Regions from separate parts of the Blastococcus sp. SYSU DS0552 genome, predicted to be linked through region 3. Evidence: riboswitches for the same ligand, from Rfam matches in the RefSeq annotation. Region 3 holds a riboswitch; each other region holds the start of a gene.

Region 1 (6,981 bases), on a different contig from region 3:
GACGAGGTGGGTGAGGACCGGGGCGTCGTCGAGGGCCAGGAGGCGGGTCCGTGCGTACACCCCCGCGACCATGCCAGGCGGCCGGGCGCCGCCGCGGTCGACTCCTCGACAGGGACACTGGGGGACATGTCGACCTCCGCCCTCGCCCGGATCCCCGCCTCGCTCCTGGTCGCCGTCGGCCTCGCCGCCGGCTTCGGCATCGCCCAGGGCACCGGCGTCCGGGCGCTCGGCGGCGCGGTGTTCGCCGCCTGTGGGATCGGTGCCGCCTGGATCGCCGCCCGACGGCGGGGCACCGCCGTCACCGCGGGGCTCGCCGCCCTCTACGTCGGCGCCTTCGTGCTCGCGCACGTGCTCGCCCTGGGCGCCGGTCTCCCCGCCTGGTTCGCGGTGAGTCTGGTCACTGTCGCCGCGGCCGGGGCCACCTACGGGGTGGTCGACAAGCAGCGAGAGGCGGTGTCCGCGCACTGAGCACCTAGAGTGTAGGGAAGGTCGGGGCCCCGAAGGCTGTTGACCTGATGCCCGCGCGCGTCCGCGCGGCGCGCCCCCGAGCTCCCGAGGTGCCCTTCCGCATGCCCACCCGCAACGACCTGCGCAACGTGGCGATCGTCGCCCACGTCGACCACGGCAAGACGACCCTGGTCGACGCCCTCCTCCGCCAGGCCGGCGCGCTCGGCCGCGCCAAGGGCGAGGGGACGGACAACGACTCCACGCAGGACCGCGTGATGGACTCGATGGACCTCGAGCGCGAGCGCGGCATCACCATCCTCGCGAAGAACACCGCGATCCGCCTGGCGGACGAGGACGGCAACCCCGTCGTCGTCAACATCGTCGACACCCCCGGCCACGCCGACTTCGGTGGCGAGGTCGAGCGCGGCCTCTCCATGGTCGACGGAGTCGTGCTGCTGGTCGACGCCTCCGAGGGCCCGCTCCCGCAGACCCGCTTCGTGCTGCGCAAGGCGCTCGGCAAGGGGATGCCGGTCATCCTCGCGGTCAACAAGACCGACCGCTCCGACGCCCGCATCGAAGAGGTCGTCGACGAGTGCTACGAGCTGTTCATGGAGCTCATGGAGGACGCCGGCATGGACGCCGACGCCCTCGAGTTCCCGATCGTCTACTGCAACGGCCGCACCGGGCAGGCGTCGCTGACCAAGCCCGAGAACGGCACCGTCCCCGACAGCCCGGACCTCGGCCCGCTGGTGAAGACGCTGCTGGACACGATCCCGGCGCCGGAGTACGACGCCGAGGAGCCGCTGCGCGCGCAGGTCACCAACCTCGACGCCTCGCCGTTCCTGGGTCGCCTGGCGCTGCTGCGCATCCACTCCGGTGAGATGAAGCGCGGCCAGCAGGTCGCCTGGTGCAAGGTCGACGGCACGATCAAGAACGTCAAGATCACCGAGCTGCTGGTCACCGAGGGCCTCACCCGGACGCCGGCCGAGAGCGCCGGCCCCGGCGACCTGGTCGCCATCGCCGGCATCGAGGACATCATGATCGGCGACACCCTCGCCGACCCGAACGACCCGCGGCCGCTGCCCCCGCTGACCGTCGACGAGCCCTCGATCTCGATCACCATCGGGATCAACACCTCGCCGCTGTCGGGCAAGTCGGGCAAGAAGCTCACCGCCCGCCTGATCAAGAACCGCCTCGACCAGGAGCTGGTCGGCAACGTCAGCGTGCGCATGCTGCCCACCGACCGCCCCGACACCTGGGAGATGCAGGGCCGTGGCGAGCTGGCGCTGGCCATCCTCGTCGAGCAGCTGCGCCGCGAGGAGTTCGAGCTCACCGTCGGCCGGCCCACCGTCGTCACCAAGGAGATCGACGGCAAGCTGCACGAGCCCGTCGAGCGGGTCACCATCGACACCCCCGGCGAGTACGTCGGCACCCTGACCCAGGCGCTCGCGGTGCGCCGCGGCCGGCTGGAGAACCTGGTGCACCACGACACCGGCTGGGCGCGGATGGAGTACGTCGTCCCCTCCCGCGGCCTCATCGGGTTCCGCACCGAGTTCCTGACCGAGACCCGCGGCACCGGCGTGCTGAACAGCAACCTCGAGGGCTACGAGCCGTGGCTGGGCGACATGCGCGCCCGGCCGACCGGCTCGCTGGTCGCCGACCGCCAGGGCGTGGCGACGACCTACTCGATGTTCTCGCTGCAGGAGCGTGGCCAGCTCATGGTCCAGCCGGGCACCGAGGTCTACGAGGGCATGATCGTGGGTGAGAACTCCCGTCCGGACGACATGGACGTGAACATCACCAAGGAGAAGAAGCTCACCAACATGCGCAAGTCCACCTCCGAGGAGCTGGAGCGGCTGATCCCGCCGAGGATCCTCAACCTGGAGCAGGCGCTGGAGTTCTGTGCCGAGGACGAGTGCGTGGAGGTCACGCCGGCCGGCGTCCGCATCCGCAAGGTGGTGCTCGACCAGACCGAGCGCGGCAAGGCCAAGAACCGCAAGCCCAAGCCCAGCTGATCCGCCCCACGACGCAGCGAGCCCCTGCCCGGATCACCGGGCAGGGGCTCGCTGCGTCATGGGGCCGTTACGGCGCCGGCGCGAAGGCCACGTGCGGGTGGTCCATGTGGTTGGCGGTGGGGGAGCCGCGGTCCTCCATGGGCTGCCAGGCCCAGCCCGTCCACGTCCCGGCGATCTGCTGCTGCCAGATCACGTACTCGACGCCGAGGCGTGCCGCGTTGTCGATGACGTACTGGCTGAGCGCGTCGCCCGTGGCCCGGTCGTCGTAGACCATGAAGTCGGCGGCGCGGCCCTCCGACGGGCTGTGGCCGGGGCGGGTGAGCACCGTCGGGATGCCGAACTCCGCGGCGACCTCCGCGACGGCGGGGCGCACGTGCGGTTCCCACGCGCCGTAGGCGGCCGTGTCCGGGGCCGGCCGGTCCGCGGCGCGGCTGGCGCGTTCCGGGGCCGCCGACGGGCCGCCGACGAGGGTGAGTCGCTGCCCGACGCGCAGCACGTTCGGGTCCGCCCCGATGACCTCGAGGTTGAGGGCGTGCACGTCCTGCCAGGTGGTGCCGTGGCGGGCGGCGATGCCGCCCAGCGTGTCGCCCGGCTGGACCACGTACTCGCCGCCGACGGGGGCGGGGGAGGGGGCGGCAGGGGCGTTTCCCGACCCGCCGATGACGAGGACCTGGCCGACGCGCAGGACGTTCGGGTCGGCGCCGATGGTGGCGAGGTTGTCGGCGTGGATGGTCTGCCACGAGGTGCCGTGGGCGGCCGCGAGCCCGCCCAGCGTGTCACCGGGGACGACCGTGTGCTCCCCGGGGTGGGCCTGGGCCGGACCGGCGATCGCGAGGGAGGTAGCCGCGGCGGCCGCGAGGACCACGGCCGGACGTGCCATGGCCGCCGCCGCGGAGGTGCGGGTGGAGCGACCGGGTCGCGCCGTGCGGTGCTTGAGCATGGGAGAAGCCTCTCGCCGCCTGCGGGGTTAGCTGTCGGGTTCGGGCGAGAGCTGCCCGGCCGCGTGCTGCGGCTTCACCCCGAGGCCGAGGGCCAGGATCTCGTGGGTTCCCCGCGCCTGCCCGTCGTGTGCACGGGTCCGGTGGCGGTGGGCAGGTTCGGCGGTCCGCCATCCGGGCCCACCCGTTGGTGGACGCAGCACGGTAGGCAGACCGCCGTCCCCGACGGCAAGGCCGCGGAGCCTGCATCGCGGGCAGCCCCGCGCGGACTGACTCCCCGTGGCCCGCCCCCGACTGCCCGTGTGCGGTGCTCGTACCGGCGGCGCACGGTCCGCGGCGCGGGCTCCGTGCTCGTCAGGTCACGAATCGTGATGACTGGCCGGGGCGGTCCGACGCGCCCGCCACGCCGTCGAGGAGTCTCGCCTCGCACCCGTCCTACGTTGACCTCGGAGCCGTCTCCCCGGCTCCCTGGGAAGAGGAAGGCGGCCGAACGCTCATGGCGACGATCACCCGTACGGTTCCGGCGATCGAGGGCTTCCGGGGTGGCATCGACGTCCGGGTGAGCCTGCGCGCCGACGCCGGATCGGGCGGTTCGGCGTTCGACGGTGCGTGGTTCCCGCGGAGCCGGGACCTCGCCGTGGAGCTGCCGGAGCTGATCGCGGCGCTGGAGCGGCGTGGTGTGCGGGTGGAGCGGTTCACCTACGCCCTCGACGCCTGGGAGCCGGCCCCCCGCAAGCTGGAGGTGCTGGGCCGCACGGTCCGCGCCGGCGGCTTCCGGAGCATGGACCCGCAGGTCGTCTGCCTCACCTGGGCCGGGGGGAACCGCCGGGCCGACCTGCTGGTCGTCCCGCCGGAGACCGACGTCCTCACCGGCGCCCGGGCGCTGCGGCTGTGCACCCGGCGGGGCCTGCCGTCCTCGCCCCAGATGGTGCTCGCCGCGGCCCGTTCCACGCCCCTTCCGCAGGTGCCCACGCTGCCGGTGTCCCGCGCGGTGTAGCGCTCGTCCGCCGACGGCGGATCCGCTGCCGGCGAACTCCCTGGACGCGCGGGCGCCGACCGGGCTGGAGTGCTCGGCACGAGACTCCTCGTCCTCGGCGGCACCCACTTCCTCGGCCGGCACGTGGTGGAGGCCGCGCTCGCTCGCGGGCACGACGTCGCCACCTTCACCCGGGGCCTGACGGGTCCGCCGCCGGAGGGCGCGCGGGCGCTGCACGGCGACCGCGACGACCCCGGCGCGCTGCCGCGCGCGCTGGGGGAGTGGGAGCCCGAGCTCGTCGTCGACACCTCCTGCCAGTAGAAGGACCCCCGTGCCCCCCGGCACTCGCAAGCTCGCGCCGGGACCCTGCACGAGAGCCAGCAGCCTCAACGCGTACCGCAACTGGCCGCCGGGGCCGCTCGGCCCGGAGGACGGCGAGCCGACCTGGGACACCGAGGACGACGAGTACGGGCCCATCAAGGCCTTCGGCGAGCGGCAGCTCGCCGCCGCCGTCGGTGGCCGCTTCCTCGCCGCCCGTGCCGGCCTGATCGTCGGCCCCTCCGACCCGATTCCACCGCCTCGGCTGGTGGCTGGAGCGCATCGCGAGCGGCGGTCGGGTGGTCGTCCCGGCCGAGGGCGTCGCCCAGCCGATCGCGCTGGTCGACGCCCGTGACCTGGCCGCCTGGCTCGTGGACATGGCCGGGCAGGGCCGCACCGGTGCGGTCAACGCCACGGGGCCGGCGGGCATGACGACCCTGGGCGGCCTGCTCGAGCTCTGTCGGGTCGTCACCGGGAGCGCGGCGGAGTGGGTACCGGTGCCCGAGGCCGACCTCCTCGCCGCCGGCGTCCAGGAGTGGCTGCACCTGCCGCTGTGGCTGCGCCACGAGGTCGCCCGCACCGCCTGGGACGTCGACACCACCCGGGCCGCCGAGCTCGGGCTGGCCACGCGGGCGCTGGAGGCGACTGTCGCCGACACCTGGGCGTGGCTGCGCTCCCACGAGCGGCCGGCGCCGCCGGCGCACCGCCCCGCCGACCAGCCCGGACCCGGCCTCCCGGCCGAGCTGGAGGCCTTCCTGCTGGCCGGCCGCTAGGAGCAGCCGGCGGGTGCCGTGCGGCGCCCTGTCAGTCGCGGGGGGCGCTGGGCCGGCCCGCGCCGACCGGGACCTCGCGGGAGTCGGTGGCGTCGGCGGCCACGTTCTGCTCGGCCACCTCGGCGAGGGCGTCGGCCGACTCCAGCCGCGCGTCCCGCCGGTACTGGCGGTAGGAGTGGACGACGGCCAGCACCCAGACGACCGCGAGCACCGCGTAGACCAGGGCGCTGACGGCGTCGCCGGCGTCCACCCAGTCGCTGCGCAGCAGCGTGCGGGTGTTGGTGATCACGATCATCCCGCCGACCAGGGAGCCCAGCATGCGCGGCGGGATGTGCCGCACCAGCCACGCGGCGATCGGCGCGGCGACGAGGCCGCCGGCGAGCAGCCCGGCGACCCACAGGGGGTCGATGCCCGCCGAGCCCAGCGCCATCAGGAAGCCGAGGCTGGCCGCCAGCGCGACGAGGAACTCGGAGGTGTCGATCGAGCCGATGACCTTGCGCGGCTCCATGCGGCCGCTGGCCAGCAGCGCCGGCGTGCCGACCGGTCCCCAGCCGCCGCCACCGGTGGCGTCGACGAAGCCGGCCACCAGCCCCAGGGGCGTGAGGAAGCGCCGGCGGATGGGCTTGCCGACGTTCCGCCGGTCGATGCCGCGGAGCGTGAAGCGCACCAGGATGTAGACGCCCAGCGAGACCAGGATCAGCGACATGACCGGCGCCGCGACCGACGTCGAGAGGCCGGACAGGAAGTGGGCGCCGACGAACGCCCCGACCGCACCGGGCACTCCCACCTTGGCGACGACCTTCCAGTCGACGTTGCCGAACTTCCAGTGCGAGAGCCCGGAGGCGAGCGTGGTGCCGATCTCGGCGAGGTGGATGGTCGCCGACGCCGCGGCCGGGTTGGTGCCGATGGCCAGCAGCAGGGTCGTCGAGGTGACGCCGTAGGCCATGCCGAGGCTGCCGTCGACGAGCTGGGCACCGAGCCCGGCGAGGGCGAGCAGGATCAGGGTCTTCACGGGCACTGGCTCCGGGGTCTCAGGACGCGGGCGCGCAGCGGCGACCGCGTGAGGCGAGGGTGAGACGTGGTGGCGCCGGGGAGGCGCGGGGGCTCAGCAGCCCGGACAGGCGGCGGTGCAGACGCGCAGCAGGTCGACGTGCCGGCGGCTCACCAGGAGCAGCATCGTCGTCCGCGTCACGGCGCAATGTCTACCAGATCGATGCACTTAGGCGCAGTGCTGGTCCCGACGCGTGGGACGGCGGTGGCGGGTGCGCGCGATGGGTCCGTTGTGGCACGGCGAGGTGCGGGTGCCGGCGCCGCGCGCTCAGCTGTGCGCGGTCTCGCCCGGGCCGGCGTCCTCGCGCACCGCAGCGAGGGACTCCACGAGGTCGGCCCGGGCCCGCGCCACCCGGGAGCGGATGGTGCCGACGGGGCACCCGGCGACCTCCGCGGCCTCGGCGTAGGGCAGTCCCAGCAGCTGCGTCAGCACGAACGCCTCGCGCCGGTCGGGGGCCAGCCGG
Region 2 (6,981 bases), on a different contig from region 3:
GGGCCTACGACGTGAAGCCGCTGGTCTCCTCGGTGCTCGACGAGCCGGGCCTGGAGCTGCACCCCCGGTTCGCGCCCAACGTCGTCACCACCCTGGGCCGGCTCGCCGGGCGGACGGTCGGCGTGATCGCGAACAACCCGCTGCGGCTCGGCGGCTGCCTGGACTCCGCGTCGGCGGAGAAGGCGGCGCGGTTCGTGCGCATGTGCGACGCCTTCGGCATCCCGCTGGTGGTGCTGGTCGACGTGCCCGGCTACCTGCCGGGCGTGGGCCAGGAGTGGGACGGCGTCGTGCGCCGCGGCGCCAAGCTCCTGCACGCGTTCGCCGAGGCCGTGGTCCCGCGCGTGACGCTGGTGACCCGCAAGTCCTACGGCGGCGCCTACATCGCGATGAACTCCCGCTCGCTGGGCGCCACGAAGGTGTTCGCCTGGCCCGGCGCCGAGGTGGCCGTCATGGGCGCCAAGGCGGCGGTCGGCATCCTGCACCGGAAGAAGCTGGCCGCCGCCCCGCCCGGTGAGCGCGAGGCGCTGCACGCGCAGCTGGCCGAGGAGCACGAGCGGATCGCCGGCGGGGTCAACCGGGCGCTGCAGATCGGCGTCGTCGACGAGGTGGTCGAGCCGGCCCGGACGCGGCAGCGCCTCATCGAGGCGCTCGCCGGAGCACCGCTCGGTCGCGGGGCGCACGGCAACATCCCGCTCTGACGAAGGACCCCGTCCTCCTCACGCCTCGCACGCTCGGCGCGAGCCTCTGGACGGGGCGGTTCCAGTACCGCACCACGTGGAAAGGCCGTCCCGGCGCCGCTTCCCCGACGGCGCCCGGACGGCCCGCTCCAGGCTACGACGGCTCCCCGACCAGGCCGGGAGTGTCGTGCCCCGATCGTGACCTTCAGACGACCTGGTGCAGCCAGGTGACGGGGCTGCCGTCGCCGGCGTGCCGGTAGACCTCCAGGTCGGCGTCCCACGCGGCGCCCAGCAGCTGGTCGACGCCGTGCCGGAACGCCTCGACGGAGGACGCCGTCGCCGCGAGGTGCCGCAGCTGCTGCTCGGTGACGATGAGGTCGCCGTTGGCGCTGGTGGGCGCGCGGAAGACCCCGTGCCCGGGCACGTAGGACATGCGCTCGCCGTCGTTGCCGTGGCTGGCTTCCTCGGTCACCTCGAAGCGCAGCATCGGCCACGCGCGCAGCGCAGCCACCAGCTTGGCGCCGGTACCGGGCGAACCGGTCCACGCCACTTCGGCACGGTAGGCACCGTGCGCCGCGGGCTGCTCAGCCCACGACAGGGAGACCGGCGCGCCGACGACGCGTTCCAGCGCCCACTCGACGTGCTGGCAGAGCGCCTTCGGGCACGAGTGCACGAAGACGACACCCTGGGTTGACCGTCGCTGCACCGGGCACCTCCATCGACTCGATCGGTCTCGTCTTCCCCTACGGACCCATCGATTCGGTGACGCGCCGTTATCGGCAGTGGCGGAGCAGGGCTCCCGCGACAAGTTTGCACGATGGTGCCCCCATCGCGCCAGCCCGGCTGCGACTCCTGGGACGAAAGTGACAGGTGCGCTCGCCCGGCCGCCGGTGCACCGCTTTGTCGCTGGTCAGCGGCCAATACCATCTGTTACTGGCGGCGTCCACATGCGTCAGCGAATTCACAGCTCCGCCCGGTGGGCCGGAACCATACCGGTCCACGAGGGCTCGGAACGCGAGCGGCCGCGCCCGAGAGCATCGTTACTCGCCGTAGTCGGCGTCCGGGGTGCTCATCGGCCCCCAGACGCCTGCGACCAGCGCGTCCTTCTCGCCGACAACCACGGTGCGTAGTGTTAGAGCCACGCGGCGTGGACGCATCCGGCTCAGAAGTCCAGGACCCCCACCCGGTCGCCGCCGGTGCTCTTGACCCGGTACATGGCGACGTCGGCCCGGTGCACAGGTCCTCGACGTCGTCGCCCGGCTCGGTACAGGCCGGACCGCGGGCGGACCAGCACGGCCGGGACCGCCGGGTGCGACCGTCGTCCGCAGGCGTGGCCCCAGCCCGCTCGGCGGTCGCGCGCCGGTGTCTCGCTCACGGAAGGGCGATCGGTCCGCGCCCGCCGCCGCGTGACGGCGCGCTCACCCGGGCGGGTGACCGGCGCCACGGTGCGCCGTGCCTGCCTCGCGCGGCCTCCGGGTAGGGCCTCCGCGTGGGCGGACACCAGGGCATGGCCGAGGCGGGCCGCGACGCGGTCGCGGGGATGGTGCTGGACGCGTGGGACGCCTTCCTCGCGCAGGCGGAATCGGTGGACCTCGACCGCCGGTCCCGGCTCCCCGGGTGGCGGGCCCACGAGATCTGCGTGCACCTGGGCTGCTGGGACGACCACACCGCCCTGCCCGACCTCATCGCCTCGGCCCGGACCGGCGGCGCCGGCACGCCCCCCGACCCGGACGCGGTCAACGCTCGGGTGACCGCCGCCCACCGCGACGCCTCCCGGGCGGAGGTGCTGGCCGCCCTGCGCCGCAACCGCGAGGCGACGGCCCGCTACATGGCCGACGAGCCGGTGGAGCTCGACACCGCACCCGCGGTCTCGGTCGTCGGCCGGCTGCCGCTGCTCAGCGTCGTCCTCGGACAGGCCTACGAGCTCGCCGTCCACGGGCTGGACCTGGCGTCCTGCGGTGCGCCACCACCGCCTGGCCCCGTGTTGCAGTCAGGGCTCGCGGCGCTGACCGACGTGACCGGCGCACTGGCCGCCTCGTCGGGCATCGCCGGCCGCGTCAGCCTGGTGACACCCGACGGCGGCTGGGGGTTCACCGCGGACGACGACGGGTGGCGGGTGCGACGGGTGCCGCCGGGTGTCGTCGAGGGCCCGGCCGTGGAGGCAACCCCCGAGCTCCTGCTCGACGCAGCCGCCGGCCGGGTGAACCCGGTACCGGCCGTGGCCCGCCGCAGACTGAAGGTCCACGACGTGCCCGGGCTCCTGCAGCTGGCGCCGATCGTCCAGCAGGTGCCGGGCATCCCGGGCGGACCGATCCTTCAGCTGGCCGCCCGCACCGTGGGCGGGGCCGGCGGCGCGCTGGGGCGGTTCTTCGGCGGGCGCTGACCCGCGTCCTCGCCCACCTGCTCGCCGGTGCGGGATCGGTACCTCGACACGGCCGCACCAGCGAGCAGCAGCAGCACCAGCACGACGACCACCGGGGCGACCGTGGCGGTCGGCATCCAGGCGACGACCGCGCCGGCCGAGGCGCCGGCGCCCACTTGCACCACCGTGCCGGGTATCAGTCCGACGGCGGTGGCGACGCCGTAGGTCAGCGGCCGTACGGCGCTCAGGCCCGCCGCGTAGTTGACCAGGACGAAGGGCACCATCGGGACCACCCGGCTCAGCACCACCGCGACGAAGCCCCGGTCGCTGGAGAACCGGTCCACGCGGCCGAGCCGCGGCCCCGCCAGCCGCTCCACGGCCGGGCGACCCAGGCCCCGCGCGAGCCAGAACGCACCGGTCGCCGCCAGGAAGGCACCGGTGTAGGCGACCGCGAAGCCCGCGCCGAATCCCAGGACCGCTCCGGTCAGCGCCGCCAGCACCGACCGTGGGACGGGCGCGAGCAGGACCACCCCCTGCGCGGCGATCAGCAGCAGCCACGTCCGGAGGCCGCCGCCGTCGGCCCACGAGCGGACCTGCGCCAGGGTGGGCACGTCGACGGCGAGGGCGGCGACCACGCCGGCCGCGAGCAGCGCGACGAGGAGCCACGCCCGCAGCCACGGGCTCGCCCCCGCCGTCGTCCGCACGTGCTCATCTTGACCGATGGCGTCAACCAGCCTCAGCCGCAGCTGCCGCCGAGGGTGATGCCGCGCTGGGCCAGCCACGGCACCGGGTTGGACCGGTTGGCGTACAGGCCACCGAGGTGCACCTCGAAGTGCAGGTGCGGGCCGGTGGACTGGCCCCGGTTGCCCACCTCGGCGATCTGCTGCCCACCGCTGACGACCTGGCCCGGCGAGACGAAGAACTGGTTCACGTGCCCGTAGACGGTGATGGCCCCGTCGTGGTGCTGGATGGCGACGGCGAGGCCGAACCCGCTGGCCGGCCCGGCCTGCAGCACGACCCCGGGCTCCGGCGTGAAGATCGGGGTGCCGATCGGCGCGGCGATGTCCACGCCGAGGTGCTGGGTACCCCACCGGCTGCCGTAGCAGGAGGTGACCCGCCCCTGGGTGAGCCGGCCGGCCCCGGCGGTCGCGGGAGCCGCCGCCACGGCCGCCTGCTCGGTGGCCTGCTGCTCGGACCAGGCGGCGACGGGGTCGGCCGTGCCGCGGAGGCTGAGCATGCGGATCTCCGCCTCGCGCAGCTGCTCGTCCAGCGCCGCCTTCTCGGCGGTGAGCGCATCGAAGTCGGTCTGCGCGGCCGCGAGGAGGGCGTCGACCTCCGCCTGCATGCCCTGGGCCTTGCGCGCTGCGGCATCCCGCTCGGCGACGGCGGCCTTCGCCTCCTGGTCGAGCCGGGCCTCGCGGGCCTCGGCCACCCGCAGGTCCTCGAGCACCTGCGCGCGATCCTCACCGAGGAGGTCGAGCGTCGCGGCCTGCTGGAGGAGCTCCCCCGGGCCGTCGGCGTGCAGCACCATCTCCAGCTGCTTCATGGACTTGTCGCTGCCCATGTAGGCCTCCCGGCCGAGGGCGGCTACCTCACCCTGGGTACTCGCCACGGCCTCCCGGACGGCGGCGAGCTCGGCGGCGATGGCGTCGGCGTGCTCGCGGGCGCGGTCGAGCTCGGCCTGCGCGGCGAGCACGGCGCCGCTGGCCTCCTCTGCCCGGAGGGTGAGCTGCTGCAGGCGCTCCTCCGCGTCGCGCACGCGCTGCTCGATGTCGGCGACCTCCGCCTCGACGCGGTCGTACTCGCTGCGCGCGTCGCCCGGCGCGGCCGCCGCGGTCGACGTCCCGAGCAGTGCGAGCGCCAGCAGTGCGGTGGCGGCGGTGGCCGCCCGACGGGTGCGGCGGAGGGCCCGGCGCGCGGGCGCGGCCGGGACGTGGTGGCGCAGGTGGTGCGAGGTCGCCAAGGCGACGGTCTCCGTTCCTCTATCCGCCTACCAGGTCAGCTGACGGGTTCGGGCCGGAACATGCCCTACCTGCCTGCCCGTGGTGGCGCAGGCGGGATTCACCCCAGAGAACGTGGGTCCCCGGTCCCCGCGGCGGTGAGGCCGCAGAGTTCGGCGGGGCCCGTCCGAGCCCCCGGGTTTCGGGAGCGGGATCGGATGGGCCGCGAGAGACGGTACAAGCGGATCGCCCGAATGTCACAGGGGGGTAACGGACCTTGTCAGTTCGCCCCACCGACCCCAGGACGTGGCTGCGGCGCCGCGGCGCCGTCTGGCAGGCTGGCGGGTCCGGGGCGGTAGCTCAGCTGGTCAGAGCATGGGACTCATAATCCCTGGGTCGTGGGTTCGAGCCCCACCCGCCCCACCTCTCCCAGGCCCGCGGTGTCGTGCCTGGCGCTCGCGCCTCCCTGTCGGCGTGAGCAAGGACACGGCTCCCAATGGGTGTGGGCACCTCGGCGTCAGCGGTGCGCCACACCGGCGCCGCGGCCGGAAGGCGACCGGCGCGCCTGTGCACCGCCGCCTTCATGACGTGGCGTAATTGATGCGTGACAGAACGTTCAGCCGCCGTCGGTTCGACCGGTGGTGCCACCGCCGCAGCCCCGGACGCGGCGTCCGAGCGGCATCTGCAGCGCCTGCCCGGCTCTCCTCGAGGGCCGGTCTCGTGCTCGCCGTCGCCACCGCCGTCCTGACCGATGCCGGCGGCGGCGCCCATGCCGCCGACCGCCTCGTCCAGACCCCACTCGACCTGATCTGAGGACCGACGCCATGAACAAGCGCAACCTGGCCGTCCTGGCGGCCCTGACCCTGATCGGCGGCGCCGGACTCGCCGACGCCGTCCTGGCAGCCCCTCGGCCCGTCACATCGCACACGCAGGCCGCCGCCGTGCTGCTCGCCCCGGCCGATCTCACCGGCGAGGCCGTCGATCAGCGGGCTTCGCTGGACTGGACGGGGGTGCCCGGGGCCCGCGACTACCTCGTCATCGACGTCACCTCCGGCGCCGCCGGTCGCATCGTGGGCTCCACCGGCGCCACCGCCTGGACGTCGCCCCGGCTGCCGCTGTCCACCCCGCGGTACGCCTTCGTGGTCGTGCCGCGGGACCACGCCAAGGTGCAGGGTGAGCGGACGGAGCCGGTGCACATCTACCCCGGCGGCCAGCCGGCCGAGCCGACCACCCCGGCCGAGGCGGCCCCGGTCACCACGACGCCCCCGCCCGAGCCCACCACCACCGAGCCGCCGGCGCCGTCCACGGAGCCCACCACGCCTCGGACGACCACGACGCCGACGACCACGACGCCCCCGCCCGCGACCGACCCCGAGCCCGAGCCCGAGTTGCCCGCCGTCCAGCCCACGCGGGTCTGGGGCTACGACGCCACGACGCTGGTCCCCGGCCCCTGGCCCGAGATCCACGCCCTCCGGTCGGACCAGTACGGCACCACCACGGCCAACCCGTACCCCGGCTCGGAGCGCACCGCCTTCTTCACCGTGCAGCGCGGCGACACCGGCTGGAACGGCACGCACGGCACCCTCCGCTCCGAGGTCCGCGATTCGATCGCCGCCTCCGGCGACGTCCGGCCCGGCGACGAGCAGTGGTGGGCCTGGTCCACGTTCTTCCCGGCCGACTTCGACTGGGACGAGCGCGGCCAGTTCCTGATCTACACGCAGTGGCACCAGACGGTGAACTCCGGCAACCCCAACGTGCACTTCTGGTCGGACGTGAACGAGAACCTCATGGTCGACGTCCGGGGTGGCACGGGCGGCAGGACCGCCGGCGACGCGCAGTACGTCCGGACCTTCAACCTCGGCACGATCGACAAGGGCGCCTGGAACGACCACACCGTCCGGTTCATCTGGTCCCCCGACCCGGCGAAGGGCCTCATCGAGGTCTGGCACCAGGGCGAGAAGGTCCTGTCCGAGCGGGTCGCCAACCTGTACGAGGGGCAGTC
Region 3 (6,981 bases):
TCGCCCTCCTCGGTGCTGCGGACGAGCGCGGTGCTGACCGGGCCGCCGGGGCGGGCCTTCACGTGCAGCTCCAGGGTGCCGTCGTCGCGAGGAGCGTTGGCGGGGGAGTAGTACCGCCAGAGCCGCGGCCGGCGGTCGATCTCCAGGGACAGCGACTGGCCGGCCAGGTAGTTGACCGGCACCTCGGGCCGCACCTGGAGCACCGCCACGTCGATGGCGCGGCGTTCGTGGGACACGACCTCGGCCCGCCAGGTGGCCGGCTGGTCGCCGGACTCCTCGGCGCCCTGGATCATGACCGAGGCGACGAGCTCGTAGGCCTCGGTCCAGGTGCGGGCGCGGTGCTCGTCCCACTCGTCGTCGAAGTGCTCGAGCGTGGCGAGCAGGCTGGGCATCACCGCGGGGTAGTGCGCCGGCAGCGTGCCGAACTTGCGGTGGTCGTGGCCGAGCTGCTTGAGGATCGGGACCAGCGCGTCCAGGTCGTCGACGTGGGACACCACCTCGCCCAGCGCGTGGAAGAACCGGTCGCGCTGGTGGGCCATGGACACCGGGAACATCGCCCGCGTCTCCGGGTGGCTCAGGAACAGGTGCGAGTAGAAGTACAGCGGTGCCTCGTCGCCGGTCGCCGCGGCCTTGGCGAAGCTCGCCCGCATCGCGGCGATGTCCATGCGTGCCTCCTCGCGGCGGGATCCGTCCGGCTGCCTGGGCGCGGCACCGGCTCCGGTGCGCGACGACGCCTGCGCGCTCCGCCGTCCCCTTCCCCGGTGCACGCGGCGTCACACGGCCACCGGCGAGGTTTCTGCCCGCCGGCCGGCGGTGCGGCGGAAAAGTCGCTCGCCGCCGATGAGATCTCCGGGGAGAGTCCGTCTGCACCACGACGACACCGGCCGACACCGACCCCCGGGTGAGGTACCCATGCCGCAGCACGCACCGCTGGCCGTGGAGGCGACGGCGCTGGTCAAGACCTACGGGGAGACCCAGGCGGTGGCCGGGCTCGACCTCGCCGTGCCGGCCGGGAGCATCTACGGCGTCCTGGGGCCCAACGGGGCGGGCAAGACGACCACCATCCGGATGCTGGCCACCCTCGTCCGCCCCGACTCGGGCAGCGCCCGGGTGCTCGGGTACGACGTCGTGGCCGAGGCCGACGCGGTGCGCGCGCAGGTGAGCCTGACCGGGCAGCTCGCGTCGGTCGACGAGGAGCTGACCGGGCGGGAGAACCTGGTGCTGCTCGGCCGCCTCCTCGGGCTGTCCCGCGCCGGGGCCCGGGCGCGGGCCGACGAACTGCTGGACGCCTTCGGCATCGCCGCGGCCGCGGGCAAGCTGGTGAAGCACTACTCCGGGGGGATGCGGCGCCGGCTGGACATCGCGGCCAGCATCGTGGTCACCCCGCGGCTGATGTTCCTCGACGAGCCGACCACCGGGCTGGACCCGCGGTCGCGCAACCAGGTGTGGGAGATCGCCCGCGCGCTCGTGGCCGAGGGGACGACGATCCTGCTCTGCACGCAGTACCTGGAGGAGGCCGACCAGCTCGCCGACGGGATCGCGGTGATCGACCGGGGACGGGTGATCGCCGAGGGGACCCCGGCCCAGCTGAAGGCGTCGGTCGGCACCGGGGCGCTGCACGTGCGGCTGCTCGACCCGGCCCGGCGCGCCGAGGCGGCCGCGGTCCTCGAGGGCGCGCTCGGCTCGGTCGCCCTGGAGCCGGACCCGGCGGCGCTGTCGGCCACCTGCCCCGACTCCGCCCGGGCCGCCGCCGGCGTGGCCGAGCTGGCGCGGACCGGCATCGGCATCGCCCACTTCTCCCTCGACCAGCCCAGCCTGGACGAGGTCTTCCTCGCCCTGACCGGCCGCGGCGCCGAGGACCCACCCGGAGCGGCACCGACCCTCGAGGAGCGGACGTCATGAGCACGGCGACCACAACCACCGACGCCGACGCCGCGGCCGTCCGCCGGGCGATCGCCGGCCGCGAGCGGCCCCCGCGGCCCGGACCGCTGTCGGCGGCCCTCACGTTCGGCTGGCGGGGGATGCTCAAGGTCAAGCACGTCCCCGAGCAGCTGCTCGACGTGACCGTGACGCCGGTGATGTTCCTGCTGATGTTCACGTACCTCTTCGGCGGCGCCATCGCGGGCTCCACCAGCGCCTACCTGGACTACACGCTGCCCGGCCTGCTGGTCATGTCGGTGCTCTTCACGACGGTCTACTCCGGCGTCTCGCTCAACACCGACCTGACCAAGGGCGTCGTCGACCGATTCCGCTCGCTGCCGATCTGGCGGCCCGCGCCGCTGCTGGGCTCGCTGCTCGGGGACAGTGTCCGGTACGTCGTGGCGGGCACGGTCATCATCGTCGTCGGCGTGCTGCTGGGCTACCGCCCGGACGCGGGGGCGGCCGGCGCCGTGGCGGCGCTGGCCTTGGTGGTGGTCTTCTCGTTCGGGCTGTCGTGGGCCTTCTCGGTGCTCGGCCTGCTCATGCGGAGCCCGAACGCCGTGATGAACGCCGGCTTCATGAGCATCTTCCCGCTGACCTTCCTGTCCAACGTGTTCGTCGACCCGGCCACCCTGCCCGGGCCGCTGCAGGCCTTCGTCGAGGTCAACCCGATCTCGGTGCTCGCGACCGCGTGCCGCTCGCTGATGGACGGCGCGCCGGACGGTGTCTCGATCGGCGTCTCGCTGGCGGTGGCCGCCGCCCTGGCCGCGGTCTTCCTCCCGCTGACCACCCGGCTGTACCGCAGCCGCTGAGCCCGGCGGCCGGGATCAGGCGGAGCGAGCCCCCACCGTTGCGGGGCGGGGGGCCTCGCGAGGGATGGCCAGCCCACCGAGGAGCCCGGCCGCGAGCACCGCGGTGCTCACGCCGAACGCCACCTGGAAGCCGGCCACGTCGGTGAGCCAGCCGGCGATCAGGGGCCCGGCGATGGCACCCAGGTCCGCCGACATCTGGAACACCGCGACGACCCGGCCGCCCCGCCCGGCGCTCAGGTCGCCGACCAGGGCCGCCGGGGCGCTGGCGAGCAGCGAGGCGGCGAGCCCGAAGACGGCCATGGACAGCAGGAAGGCCCAGAGGACGGGCGGCAGGACCAGCACCGCCATGGCCGCCGTCGCCAGCGCCGCGCCCACGATCAGCGAAGGCCGGCGTCCCCAGCCGTCCACCAGTCGGCCGGATCGGAGCAGGCCGAGCGCCTGCGCGACCGAGCCGACGAGCAGCCCGGCCCCCGCCCAGGCCACGGTTCGGCCCAGCTCCTCGGTGACGTAGAGCGGCACCAGGGAGTTGCGGACGCCGAACAGCACCCAGCCGACGCCGAAGTTGGCCAGCAGCGCGGCCAGGTAGACCCGCGAGCGCAGCGCGCTGCCCAGCCGGACCGGGCCGGCGTCGAGGTCGGGGCCGGCGGCGTCACCCGCCGGGGGCGCGGCCGGGTCGGGCTCGGCGGTGCGCAGCAGCGCGACGCCCACCGCACCGGCCACCAGTAGGAACCCGGCGTAGAGGAAGAACGGCAGCCGGGGGGAGAGCTCCGCCAGCAGCCCGCCGGCGGCCGGCCCGGCGATGCCGCCGAGGATGAAGCCGCCCTGCCAGGTGGCCGCGGCCCGCCCGCGGTGCGACGGCGGGGCCACCCGCAGCAGCAGCGAGAGCGCCGCGACGGTGAACATGGCGCTGCCGATCCCGCCGGCGGCCCGCAGCCCGAGGAAGAGCGGGAAGGACCCGGCCAGCCCGGCGAGACCGGTGGTGACGGCGACGACCACCAGCCCGGAGGCGAGCACGAGCCGCTCGCCGAACCGCTCGACCAGGGTGCCGCCGCTGAAGGCGGAGACGAAGCGGAAGAACGCGAAGGCGCTGACCGCCAGCCCGACGGCGGTGGTCCCGACCCCGAAGTTGCGGGCGAACAGGGGGATCGCCGGGGCGACGATGCCGAAGCCGAGCGCCACGACGAAGGCGATGACCGCCAGGACCCTGACCTCGCGGGGCAGCTCGCCCCGTGTCCCCACCCGCACGAGAGGCGATCGTCGCACGTGCGGTGGCCCGACACGCACGAGACACCCGGGGGGGGGGGGGGGGGGGGGGGGGGGGGGGGGGCGGCGGGGGGGGGGGGGGGGGGGGGGGGGGGGGGGGGGCGCGGGGCGGACGGACCGCCCCGCGCGCCCGGGTGTCTCAGCCGGCGGTCGTCAGCCGGCGATCCGCCGGGCGCTGTTGTAGCCGCCCATCGAGTCGATCGACGCGACCTTCACCGGGACACCGGACGTGGCGGCGTGCACCATCTGGCCGTTGCCGATGTAGATGCCGACGTGGCTGACCGGGCTGTAGAAGAAGACCAGGTCACCCGGCTGCAGGGCGGAGCGGGAGACCGGCGTCCCCATGGTCGACTGCATGCGGCTGGAGTGCGGCAGGCTGATGCCCGCGGCCGCGTAGGCGTACTGCACCAGGCCCGAGCAGTCGAAGGCGTTCGGGCCGGCGGCCGCCCACACGTAGGGGTCGCCGATCTGGGCCATGGCGGTGTTCACCGCGGTCTGCGCCGCGCCGCTGCCGCCGGACACCGGCGCGGGCGGCGCGGGGGCGGGGGCCGGGGCCGGAGCCGCGGGGGCCGGGGCGGGAGCCGCGGGGGCCGGGGCGGGAGCCGCGGCTGCGGGAGCCGGGGCGGCGGCCGGCGCCTCCTCGGCGGCCTGGGCTGCCTGGGCCGCGGCGGCCTCCTCGGCGGCGTGCCGCTCGGCGGCGGCGCGGGAGGCTCGCTGTTCCTCGGCGCTCAGCCGGTCGAAGTGCGCCTGGTAGACGGCGATCTCCTCGTCGAGGCGCGCCCGCTCGGCGTTCACGCGGTCGACCTGCGCCTGGGCGTCCGCCGCGGCCCGCTCGGCGTCCGCACGGGCGCGCTCGGCGTCCTCGCCGGCGGTCCGGGCCTCCCCGAGCACGCCGTTGTTGTGGGCGGCGATCGTGTCGAGCAGGCCGACCCGGTCGATCAGCTCCGTGGGCGAGCCGCTGGTCAGCATCGCCGTCACGGTGTCCAGCCGGTCACCGGTGTACGCGCTGCGGGCCACCGTGCGGACGCGGTCCTGCGCCTGGGCCAGGGCGGCCTGCGCGGCGGTGAGCTCCTCGGCGGCCGCGTCGGCGGACGCCTGCGCCGCCTTGAGGTGCTCGCGGGTCTCGTTGAAGCGCTCGGTGAGCACCTCCAGGTCGTGGGCGCGGGCGGCGACGAGGTCCGCGGCCTCCTGGGAGGTGGCCGGCTCGGGGTCGGCGACGGCGGGGAGCGGCGCCAGGACGACGCCACCGGCGGCCACGAGGGCCAGCAGGGCCCGCCGTCCGGTGATGCGGCGGTGGGCAGGGCTGAGCGAACTCGCCATGTTCGGCGGGTCTTCCTTTCTTCCACGGCCGCCTACCGGGTTAGCTGACGGGTTCGGGCGGGAAGTCGCCCGGCGGCGGACGGCCCGTGCGGGCCGCTCGTCGCTTCACCCCAGGTGGTGCGTTGGGTCCCCGGTCCGGGTGCCGGACGGATCCGGCGGGTGGTTCGGCGGCGTCCGGGCGGCTGTCACGGGTCGAGTGACGAGAGGGTCCGTCCGGACGGGCCCACGCTAGGTGCCGATCCGGCGGATCACCATGCCTGGGGACGACTTCGTCCAGCACCGTGGCCGACCGTCCGGCGGGCGTTCACGCGCAGTCACCGACGCGCCGTGACACGCCCGCGGTCGGCTGACGTGAGGTGGACCACCTCGCCGACGACCCAGACCGCCGGGGGGCGGACTGCGTGCTCGGTGAGGGTGGCCGGGAGGTCGGCCAGGGTGGTGCGCAGCGACCGCTGGGTGGGGGTGGAGCCGTCGGTGACGACCGCGACGGGGGTGTCGGGTGCGCGGCCGTGCTCGACGAGGGCGGCGGCGATGGCGGGGGCGGTGTCGACGCCCATGAGGACGACGAGGGTGCCGCGCAGTGCGCCGAGGGCGGCCCAGTCGACCAGTGACTGGGGGTGGCCGGGGGGCAGGTGGCCGGAGACGACGACGAATTCGTGGGTGAGGCCGCGGTGGGTGACCGGGATGCCGGCGAGGGCGGGGACGGCGACGGCGCTGGTGATGCCGGGCACCACCTCGACGGGGATGCCTGCCTCGGTGCAGGCCCGCACCTCCTCGAAGCCGCGGCCGAAGACGAAGGGGTCCCCGCCCTTGAGGCGGACGACGCGGCGGCCGGCGCGGGCGTGGGTGACCAGCAGGTCGTTGATGGTCTCCTGGGCCATCGAGCGGCCGCGCGGCAGTTTGGAGGCGTCGACGACCTCGACCTCGGGGGGGAGCGAGGCGAGCAGTGGCTGGGGGCCGAGGTGGTCGGCGACGACGACGTCGGCGGTGGCCAGCGCCTGCCGGCCGCGCACGGTGATCAGCCCCGGATCACCCGGGCCGCCACCGACGAGGACGACCCGCCCCGGTCCGCCGTCGGACCGGCGGACCGGCAGGGTGCCGTCGGCGACCCCGGCGAGGACCGCGTCGCGGAGCCCGGCCGCCGCCCGGGGATCGGCCGCGTCGTGCACCGCCAGCACGAGGTCACCGGCGCGGCCGGTGACCGGCAGTTCGGCGCTGGCCGGCCCCGGGCCCTCGGCCCGCGCGCAGAAGATCCGGTGCCGGTCGGCGTCCCCGGCCACCGCGGCGTCGACGTCGGGATCGCCGGTCGCGGCCAGCGCGAACCACGCCCCGGCGAGATCCCCGGCGGCGTAGCGCCGCGGCCACCACTCCAGGTGCCCGGCGGTGGCGGCCGACTCCAGCGCCGGCGTCAGGCCCGGGCTGACCACCGTCACCTCCGCGCCGGCGGCGAGCAGGCCGGTCACCCCGCGGTGCGCGGTCGCACCTCCGCCCACGACGACCACGCGCCGGCCGGCCAGCCGCAGCCCGACCGGGTGCACGCTGTCGCCGGTGGGCTGGGTGGTCACGGGTCCTCCTGCTGCATCGGTGGGGGTGGTCCGGTGCGGGTCGGCGGTCGGGTCCGGCGGCCGCGCGACGGCGACGGTCACCCGGCCGCGCACCGTCTTCC
Region 4 (6,981 bases), on a different contig from region 3:
TTGCACGACGCCCTGGCCGCGGGGATGGAGCGGGCCGCCGCAGCGATCGACGACGGTCGGGCGGCGGCGCTGCTGGACCGCTGGATCGCCGTCAGCCGGGAGGTCGCCCCGCCCGGCCGCTGAGCGCCGGCCGCTCAGGCTTCGGTGTCGAAGCCGATGGAGAAGGCTGCCTCGAGGTCGTGGCGCGAGTAGGCGCGGAAGGCGATGTGGGTGTCGGTGTCGAGGACTCCCGCGACCTTGTTGATCCGGCCGGCGATGACCTCCGCGACCTGCTCGAACTCGCGGACGCGGACGATGGCGATCAGATCGGCATCGCCGGCGACGGAGTAGACCTCGCTGACCCCGTCGAGCTCGGCGACGGCCTGGGCGACCTCGGCGATCGAGTCGGTGGCGGCGTCGATCATCACGATGGCGGTGATCACGCGGGGGATGCTATCCGCTCCGGCCGGGCGCGGGTGCCCAGCGACCGCCCGTCGGCGAAGGGGTCCTGCGCGTCACGCCCGGACTCCACCCGCGCCAGGAACCCGCTGTAGGCGCCGGTGCCGGGTGCGGGGGAGGCGAGGGTGCCGGTCAGCTGCACCAACCGGGTGCCGGGCTTCTCCAGCCAGCGGAGGACGAGCTCGGTCTCGTCGACCGACGTCGGGTCGTCCGCACCGGGAACGGTCTCCGCGGTCGCGAGCAGGCCCGGCAGCACGCTCCGCACGGTGGTGCCACGCGGCGCGTTCCCGGCCGCGGCGAGGCGCCCCAGCCGGACGACGGACAGCTCCCACCCGCCCTGGCCGTCGGGACGGGCCAGCACGAGCTCGGGCACGGCAGCCAGCGACTCGAGCCGTTGCCGACGGCGGAGGGCCCGGACCAGCACGGCGACCCGGTCGCGCAGCACGGCGGCGTCCTCGTAGCGCTCCTCGGCGGCGAGCCGCTCCACCCGGTCCAGCAGCGGGGCGAGCAGGGGACGGGGGTCGTGGCCCACCGCGGCGGCGAAGACCGCCGCCACGCCGGCGTACTCGGGAACCGACTGGGCGCCGGTGCAGGGGGCGCCGCAACGCCCCATGTCGGCCAGCGCGCAGGCGTTGACCGGCGTGCGGGGGGAGAGTCGGGCGGTGCACTGCCGCAGCGGCAGCACCTCGTGGACGGCGGCCACGGCGGCGTCCGCGGCGCGGCGGTCGGGGAACGGCCCGAGGAACACGCCGGCGTCGGGGCGGACCCGGCGGACCACCGACAGCCGCGGGAAGGGCTCGTCGGTGAGCCGGACCCACAGCGCGCGCTCGGGGAAGCGGGACCGCCTGTTGTACCGCGGCTTGTGGCGGGCGATGAGCCGCAGTTCGCGGACCGCGGCCTCGAGCGCGTGCGCGCACGGGATCGGCTCCACCCGCTGGGCGAGGCTGACCATCTCGGTGATGCGGCTGCGCTGCTCGCCCGAGGTGAAGTAGCTGCGGACCCGGCTGCGGAGGTCGCTGGAGGTGCCCACGTAGAGCGGCTCGTCCCTGGGGCCGCGGAACAGGTAGACGCCGGGGCCGCTGGGGACGGCGTCGGCCAGGTGCCGCTTCCGCCGACGCTCCGGATCGACCTGCCGGGTCAGCCCGGTCAGCTCCTCGAGGGTGGTGACGCCCAGGGGGCCGAGCCGCTCGAAGAGGCCGTGCAGCACGTCCACCGTGGCCCGCGCGTCGTCCAGGGCCCGGTGCGTGGGCGAGGTGGTGGCGGAGAAGTACGGGGCCAGGGTGGCCAGCTTGCAGTTGGGCACCTCGTCCCGGCTGAGCAGCCGCCGGGCGAGGACGGCGGTGTCGACGGACGCCGCCGTGGGCCACACCAGGCCGTTCTCGGCGCACGCCGCCTTGAGGAACCCGAGGTCGAACGGGGCGTTGTGGGCGACCAGGACGGCGCCGCGGGCGAACTCGAGGAAGGTGGGGAGCACGGCGCCGATCCGCGGGGCCGTGGCGACCATCGTCGACGTGATCCCGGTCAGCACGCTGATGTAGGGCGGGATCTCGTGGCCTGGGTCGACGAGGGTCTGGAACTCGCCGAGCACCTGCCCGCCGCGGACGCGCACGGCCCCGATCTCGGTGATGGCGCTGTCCTTCGGGGACCCGCCGGTGGTCTCCAGGTCCACGACGACGAACGTGACCTGCGCCAGCGGTGTCCCGACCTCCTCGATGGAGACCTGCTGGTAGCGCAGCGGTGCGGGGGAGGGTGCCACGGGGCGGACGCTAGGTCGGGGGGCTGACACTCCGGGGGACGCGCGCCGGGGCCGGCCGCGCACGGGCCCCCTGACCGGGGGGTCCGGGGCTGCCCGCATCGAGTGGGACCTGGTGTTCCGGCCCCGATCGGGACACCATGCCTGCCAGTGGCCGTCGCGTCCGGTGCGACCGGCCCGCAGGCAGAGGTGGTCGGTGATGCCCGCGCGCTCCAGGTGGCGCCCGCCCGCCCGGGCCCGGCGGTGCGCGGTGGCCGCGGTGCTGGTGGCGGGCGCGGCCGTGCTGCTGCCCGCCGGGCCGGTGGCCGCCGCGCCCAGCGACCAGCCGGGTGGCACCTCCGGCGTGCTGGACAGCCGCGACCTGGACCAGCTGCAACGGCGGGCCGCGGAGGTCCAGGAGGACCTCCGCGCGCGCCAGGGGCAGGTCGTCGCCGCACGCGAGGCGCTGGCCGAGGCGCAGCGGTCGGTGGACGAGGCGAGGACGGTGCTCGAGGACGCCCGGGGCGTGCTGGCCGGGCACCAGCGCGAGGTCGCCGGGTACGCCGTCGCCGTCTACCGGGACGGTGGCGCCCTCACCCCTCTCACGCTCCTGCTCGCCGGTGGGGATCCGGGGGAGGTCCTCGCCGGCGTGGGCTTCCTCGACGCCGTCGACGCGCACCTCGCCCACCTCATCGGCATCGCGGAGAGCCACCGGCGCGCCGCCCTGGACCAGCAGCAGCGCGCCCAGGCCGCGCTCGACGAGGCCCAGGGGCGGGCGGACGAGGTGGCCGCGCGGGTGGCCGCGCTGGAGGCGGCCGCCGACGCGGTCACCACGGAGCTGCACGACACGCTCGCCGTCGTCGACCGGCAGCTGGCGGCGCTCCAGGGGGAGCAGGCGTCGGTGAACGAGCAGACGGCGGCCAGCTGGCGGGCCTACGTCGACCAGCTCCGGACCGCCGGCCTCGCGGACGTGCCCGCCGCTGCGCTGCGGGAACCCGGGCGCAGCCTCCCCGACCGCCTGGCTCCGGTGGGCGCCGCCGGTGGCGGCGCGCAGCGCGGGGTGGCCCAGCTGCCCGGGCGGCCGAGTTCGCTCCTGGTGCTGCCCGCCGAGACCCTCGCCGCCGTCAGCGGCGCGATGGAGGCCCTGGGGCAGCCGTACGCACCGGGGACGGCGGGGCCGGAGTCCTGGGACTGCGGCGCACTGGTCCGGGTGGCCTACGGCCGGGCCGGTGTCCAGCTGCCCGCGACGCAGGAGGAGCTGTTCGCGAGCGCCGTGCCGGTGGACCGCGCCGACGTCCTCCCCGGCGACCTGGTCTTCCTGGGCTCCCCGGAGGCGGGGCTCGGGCACGTGGGCATCGCCCTGGACCCGCGGACCATGCTGACCGCTGACGCGCGGGCCGGCGCGGTCGTGGTGCGCATGCTGCCGGGCGACCAGGTGCTGGCGATCGGCCGCCCGGTCCTCGGCCAGCGGCCCCCCGTCGCCGTCCCGGGGCCGGCCGCGGGGGCGCTGCGGACCGAGTGCGGCAACACCGTCTACCCGCCCAGCTACGACGGAGCCCGCGCATGGGGCGGCTACCCGAACGGCCTCATCCCGCCCAGCGCCATGTGCCCGCTGGGCGTCGGCGGGCACGCGCTGCCCTGCGACGCGGCCGCCGCCTACCGCGCCATGTCGGCGGCCTACGCGACCGCCTTCGGCAGCCCGTTGTGCATCACCGACTCCTACCGGACCTACGCAAGCCAGGTGCGGCTGTACGGGGAGAAGCCGGCCCTGGCCGCGGTGCCCGGCACCAGCAACCACGGCTGGGGTCTGGCGGTGGACCTGTGCGGCGGCGTCGAGACGTTCGGCACCCCGCAGTACGCCTGGATGGCCGCCAACGCCGGCCGCTTCGGCTTCCTGCACCCCACGTGGGCCGATCCGGGCAACGGCCGCGAGGAGCCGTGGCACTGGGAGTTCGCGGGCAGCTGATCCGGCGCGGGCCGTCGGTGGCGCCGCGGAAATGTCGGTGGCCCTTCCTACCGTGCGCAGCAACTCACGGAGGAGAAGAAGCGATGCTCATCGATTGCGACACCTGCACCGCCCGCGGGACCGGCTGCGCCGACTGCGTCGTGACCGTGCTGCTGGGAGCCCCGCCCGGGTGGCAGGGGGGCGACCCGGTCGTCGTGCCGATGACCGGGCGGCCGCGTGGCGAGCCGGCCGCGGCCGCCGAGGACGTCGTCGTGCCACCGCCGGGCGTGGTGGTGGAGTTCGACGAGGTGGAACGCAGCGCCGTGCGCGCGCTGGCCGAGGGGGGCCTGGTTCCCCCGCTGCGGCATCCCGACGGGCACGGCGGGGAGCGGTCCGGACGGCGCACCGGCTGATCGCCGCCGCACCCCGCGGCGAGGGCCGGGTGACCACCCGATCGGGTGAATGCCCAGGTGGGCGGCCAGGCGCCCGTCGCACACGCCTCAGCTGTTCCCGTTTGTCACAGGCGCATCACGGTCGTAGGGTTCCCTCCGTTCGGCCGGGTGGTCGTCATCCATCGATGGATGGCCTCGACCGGACACCGCCTAATCACCGCGTGGCGCGCACCACTGCGCCCGAGGTGTACCGGGGACCCACCGCACTCTGGGGTGAGTTCTCCCGCCGCCGGCTCGCCGGTGGGTGGGGGATAGGGCCAGTCTTCCCAGCCCGAACCCGTCAGCTAACTCGGTCGGCGGTCGAAGTGGAAGAAACGGAGAGCCGCCGCACGTGGCGACCCCTCACGCACTACTGACGCACGCCCCCGAACAACTCCACACCGCCGGCCGGCGCAGCTCCGCCAGCGCCCGCCGCTTCGGACCGCTCCGTTCGGGGCTCCTGGTCAGCGCCGTCGCAGCCCTGACCGTCACCGTCCTCCCGGGTACCGCGTCGGCGGTCCCCGGCACCGCCGACGAGATCGCCGCCCAGGTGGCCGAGGCCAGCCACGAGCTGGAGGTCGTCTCCGAGCAGCTGAACGAGGCGCGCGTCGTCCTCGAGGGCCACCAGCGCGACGCGCAGGCCGCGAGCGAGGCGGTCGCGGAGGCGGAGGGCCGGCTCGGCTCCCTCGACGGCCACATGCGCCGGCTGGCCCGCAGCGTCTACACCGGCAGCGGCATGTCGCAGCTCGACGTCCTGCTGACCAGCACCTCGGCCGACCAGCTGGTCGACCAGCTGGGCACCCTCGACGCCATCGCCGGGCACACCAGCGAGGTGCTCACCGAGGTGTCGCGCGCGGCCGAGGACGCGGAGCAGGCCCGCGACGCCGCCGAGGAGGCCGCGGCGGACGCCCGGCGGGCGGTGGAGCAGATCGCCGCCCAGCAGGAGGAGCTCGAGGCGAAGATCGCCGACTACCAGCGCCGGTACGAGGCGCTCACCGCGCCGCAGCAGGAGCAGGTGGCGCAGGCCCACGGTGGCACCGGCCTCCCGGCGCCCACCGGCGCCGTCATCGCGCCGAGCTCGGCCGCCCAGGTGGCGGTGAACACCGCGCTCGCCCAGATCGGCGACCCGTACGTGTGGGGTGCCGGCGGGCCGAACGCCTTCGACTGCTCGGGGCTGACGTCGTACGCCTACGCCGCGGCGGGTGTGATGCTGCCGCACTCCAGCCGGTCGCAGAGCCAGATGGGCAGGCCCGTCTCGCGCGGCGAGCTGCAGCCTGGCGACCTGCTGTTCTTCTACAGCCCGGTGAGCCACGTGGGCATGTACATCGGCAACGGCCAGATGGTGCACGCCTCCACCTCCGGCCAGCCGGTGAAGGTGGCGAGCGTGGACTCGATGGGGAACTACAACAGCGCCCGTCGCATCGCCGGCTGACGGCTCCGGGAGCATCGCAGCGAGGAACGAGGGCCGGTGATCCCGACAGGGGTCGCCGGCCCTCGCCGTCGCTGGCCGGTCAGGTGACCGAGGGCCCGATCCCGAGGACCTCGGGCAGGCCCGGAGGACGGGAACACGGTGAGGGCGGGCCTCGCGACCGGGTCGAGCAGGATGCAGGCCGCCCAGCACGTCCCCGAACCGGGACGGGCCGCTGCGGTTGGCCCGCCTAGGATCGGCCGGGTGAGCGTTCGCCGGGCCGCCCTGGTGGCCGCGGCCCTGCTGGGGATCGCCGTCGTCGTCGTCATCGTCGTCCGCACCCCGTGGGACGTGCTGCCCGAACCGCCCGGAGGGCACACCGAGCCCGACCCGACCGCCGGCCTGGATCCCGCGGCGATCGAGCGCGCGGAGGCCTTCGCCGCCGCCCTGCGACCCGCGTCGCTGGTCTCCCTCGTCCTCGGGCTGGCGGTCTCGGCCGTGCTGGGGCTCACCCCGCTGGGGGCCCGCCTGATGCGGTCGCTGGGGGCGCGGGGGAGGGACCGCTGGGTCGTGCGGGTGGTGCTGGGGGTGCCGGTCCTGCTCCTCCTGGGCCGCGCCGTGACCCTGCCGATCTCCGCCTACGCGGAGTCCGTGCGCACGCGCTACGGCCTGTCCACCCGCGGCTGGGGGCTCTGGCTGCGCGACGTCGCCGTCTCGTGGGCCATCAGCGCGGCGCTGACAGTGGTCGTGGTGCTGGCCTTCCTGTGGCTGGCCCGTCGCGCGCCGCGCACCTGGTGGGCCTGGGGCGGGGCGGCAGTGGCCGGCTTCGTCGTCGTCGGCTCGTTCCTCTACCCGGTGGTCATCGAGCCGGCGTTCAACTCCTTCGAGCCGCTGCCGGCGGGTGAGCTGCGCAGTGACCTGCTGGCGCTCGCCGAGGAGAACGGCACCCCGGTGCAGGACGTGCTGGTCTCCGACGCCTCCCGGCGGACCACGGCGCTGAACGCCTACGTCTCCGGGTTCGGCTCCA

What was found. Region 3 has a riboswitch for cyclic di-AMP ahead of ACI8AG_RS00305 (C40 family peptidase). Riboswitches for the same ligand answer to the same signal wherever they lie in the genome.
Region 1: another riboswitch for cyclic di-AMP. It lies ahead of ACI8AG_RS09295 (LysM peptidoglycan-binding domain-containing protein); the one in region 3 lies ahead of ACI8AG_RS00305 (C40 family peptidase).
Region 2: another riboswitch for cyclic di-AMP. It lies ahead of ACI8AG_RS15025 (murein hydrolase activator EnvC family protein); the one in region 3 lies ahead of ACI8AG_RS00305 (C40 family peptidase).
Region 4: another riboswitch for cyclic di-AMP. It lies ahead of ACI8AG_RS11870 (NlpC/P60 family protein); the one in region 3 lies ahead of ACI8AG_RS00305 (C40 family peptidase).

Annotation. Positions count from the first base shown of each region.
Region 1 is NZ_JBJHAB010000007.1:127,849-134,829, reverse strand. Features, by position in the region: gene ACI8AG_RS09310 (GNAT family N-acetyltransferase) at 1-60, opposite strand, end outside; gene ACI8AG_RS09305 (hypothetical protein) at 127-468, shown strand; gene typA (translational GTPase TypA) at 570-2,462, shown strand; gene ACI8AG_RS09295 (LysM peptidoglycan-binding domain-containing protein) at 2,530-3,402, opposite strand; cyclic di-AMP (ydaO/yuaA leader) riboswitch at 3,424-3,517, opposite strand; gene ACI8AG_RS09290 (DUF5994 family protein) at 3,897-4,397, shown strand; gene ACI8AG_RS09285 (NAD-dependent epimerase/dehydratase family protein) at 4,467-4,697, shown strand; gene ACI8AG_RS09280 (hypothetical protein) at 4,994-5,467, shown strand; gene ACI8AG_RS09275 (sulfite exporter TauE/SafE family protein) at 5,499-6,479, opposite strand; gene ACI8AG_RS09270 (sigma-70 family RNA polymerase sigma factor) at 6,786-6,981, opposite strand, start outside.
Region 2 is NZ_JBJHAB010000014.1:94,496-101,476, forward strand. Features, by position in the region: gene ACI8AG_RS15000 (acyl-CoA carboxylase subunit beta) at 1-698, shown strand, start outside; gene ACI8AG_RS15005 (DUF3145 domain-containing protein) at 883-1,383, opposite strand; gene ACI8AG_RS15010 (hypothetical protein) at 1,840-2,052, opposite strand; gene ACI8AG_RS15015 (maleylpyruvate isomerase N-terminal domain-containing protein) at 2,167-3,060, shown strand; gene ACI8AG_RS15020 (TVP38/TMEM64 family protein) at 2,994-3,743, opposite strand; gene ACI8AG_RS15025 (murein hydrolase activator EnvC family protein) at 3,776-5,002, opposite strand; cyclic di-AMP (ydaO/yuaA leader) riboswitch at 5,013-5,168, opposite strand; tRNA gene ACI8AG_RS15030 (tRNA-Ile) at 5,329-5,402, shown strand; gene ACI8AG_RS15035 (heparin lyase I family protein) at 5,804-6,981, shown strand, end outside.
Region 3 is NZ_JBJHAB010000001.1:48,618-55,598, forward strand. Features, by position in the region: gene ACI8AG_RS00285 (globin domain-containing protein) at 1-665, opposite strand, end outside; gene ACI8AG_RS00290 (ATP-binding cassette domain-containing protein) at 913-1,902, shown strand; gene ACI8AG_RS00295 (ABC transporter permease) at 1,899-2,732, shown strand; gene ACI8AG_RS00300 (MFS transporter) at 2,748-3,977, opposite strand; gene ACI8AG_RS00305 (C40 family peptidase) at 4,149-5,315, opposite strand; cyclic di-AMP (ydaO/yuaA leader) riboswitch at 5,330-5,483, opposite strand; gene cobA (uroporphyrinogen-III C-methyltransferase) at 5,630-6,981, opposite strand, start outside.
Region 4 is NZ_JBJHAB010000010.1:18,896-25,876, forward strand. Features, by position in the region: gene trpD (anthranilate phosphoribosyltransferase) at 1-123, shown strand, start outside; gene ACI8AG_RS11850 (Lrp/AsnC family transcriptional regulator) at 135-422, opposite strand; gene ACI8AG_RS11855 (DEDD exonuclease domain-containing protein) at 419-2,194, opposite strand; gene ACI8AG_RS11860 (D-alanyl-D-alanine carboxypeptidase family protein) at 2,391-4,136, shown strand; gene ACI8AG_RS11865 (hypothetical protein) at 4,220-4,528, shown strand; cyclic di-AMP (ydaO/yuaA leader) riboswitch at 4,705-4,881, shown strand; gene ACI8AG_RS11870 (NlpC/P60 family protein) at 4,899-5,978, shown strand; gene ACI8AG_RS11875 (M48 family metallopeptidase) at 6,219-6,981, shown strand, end outside.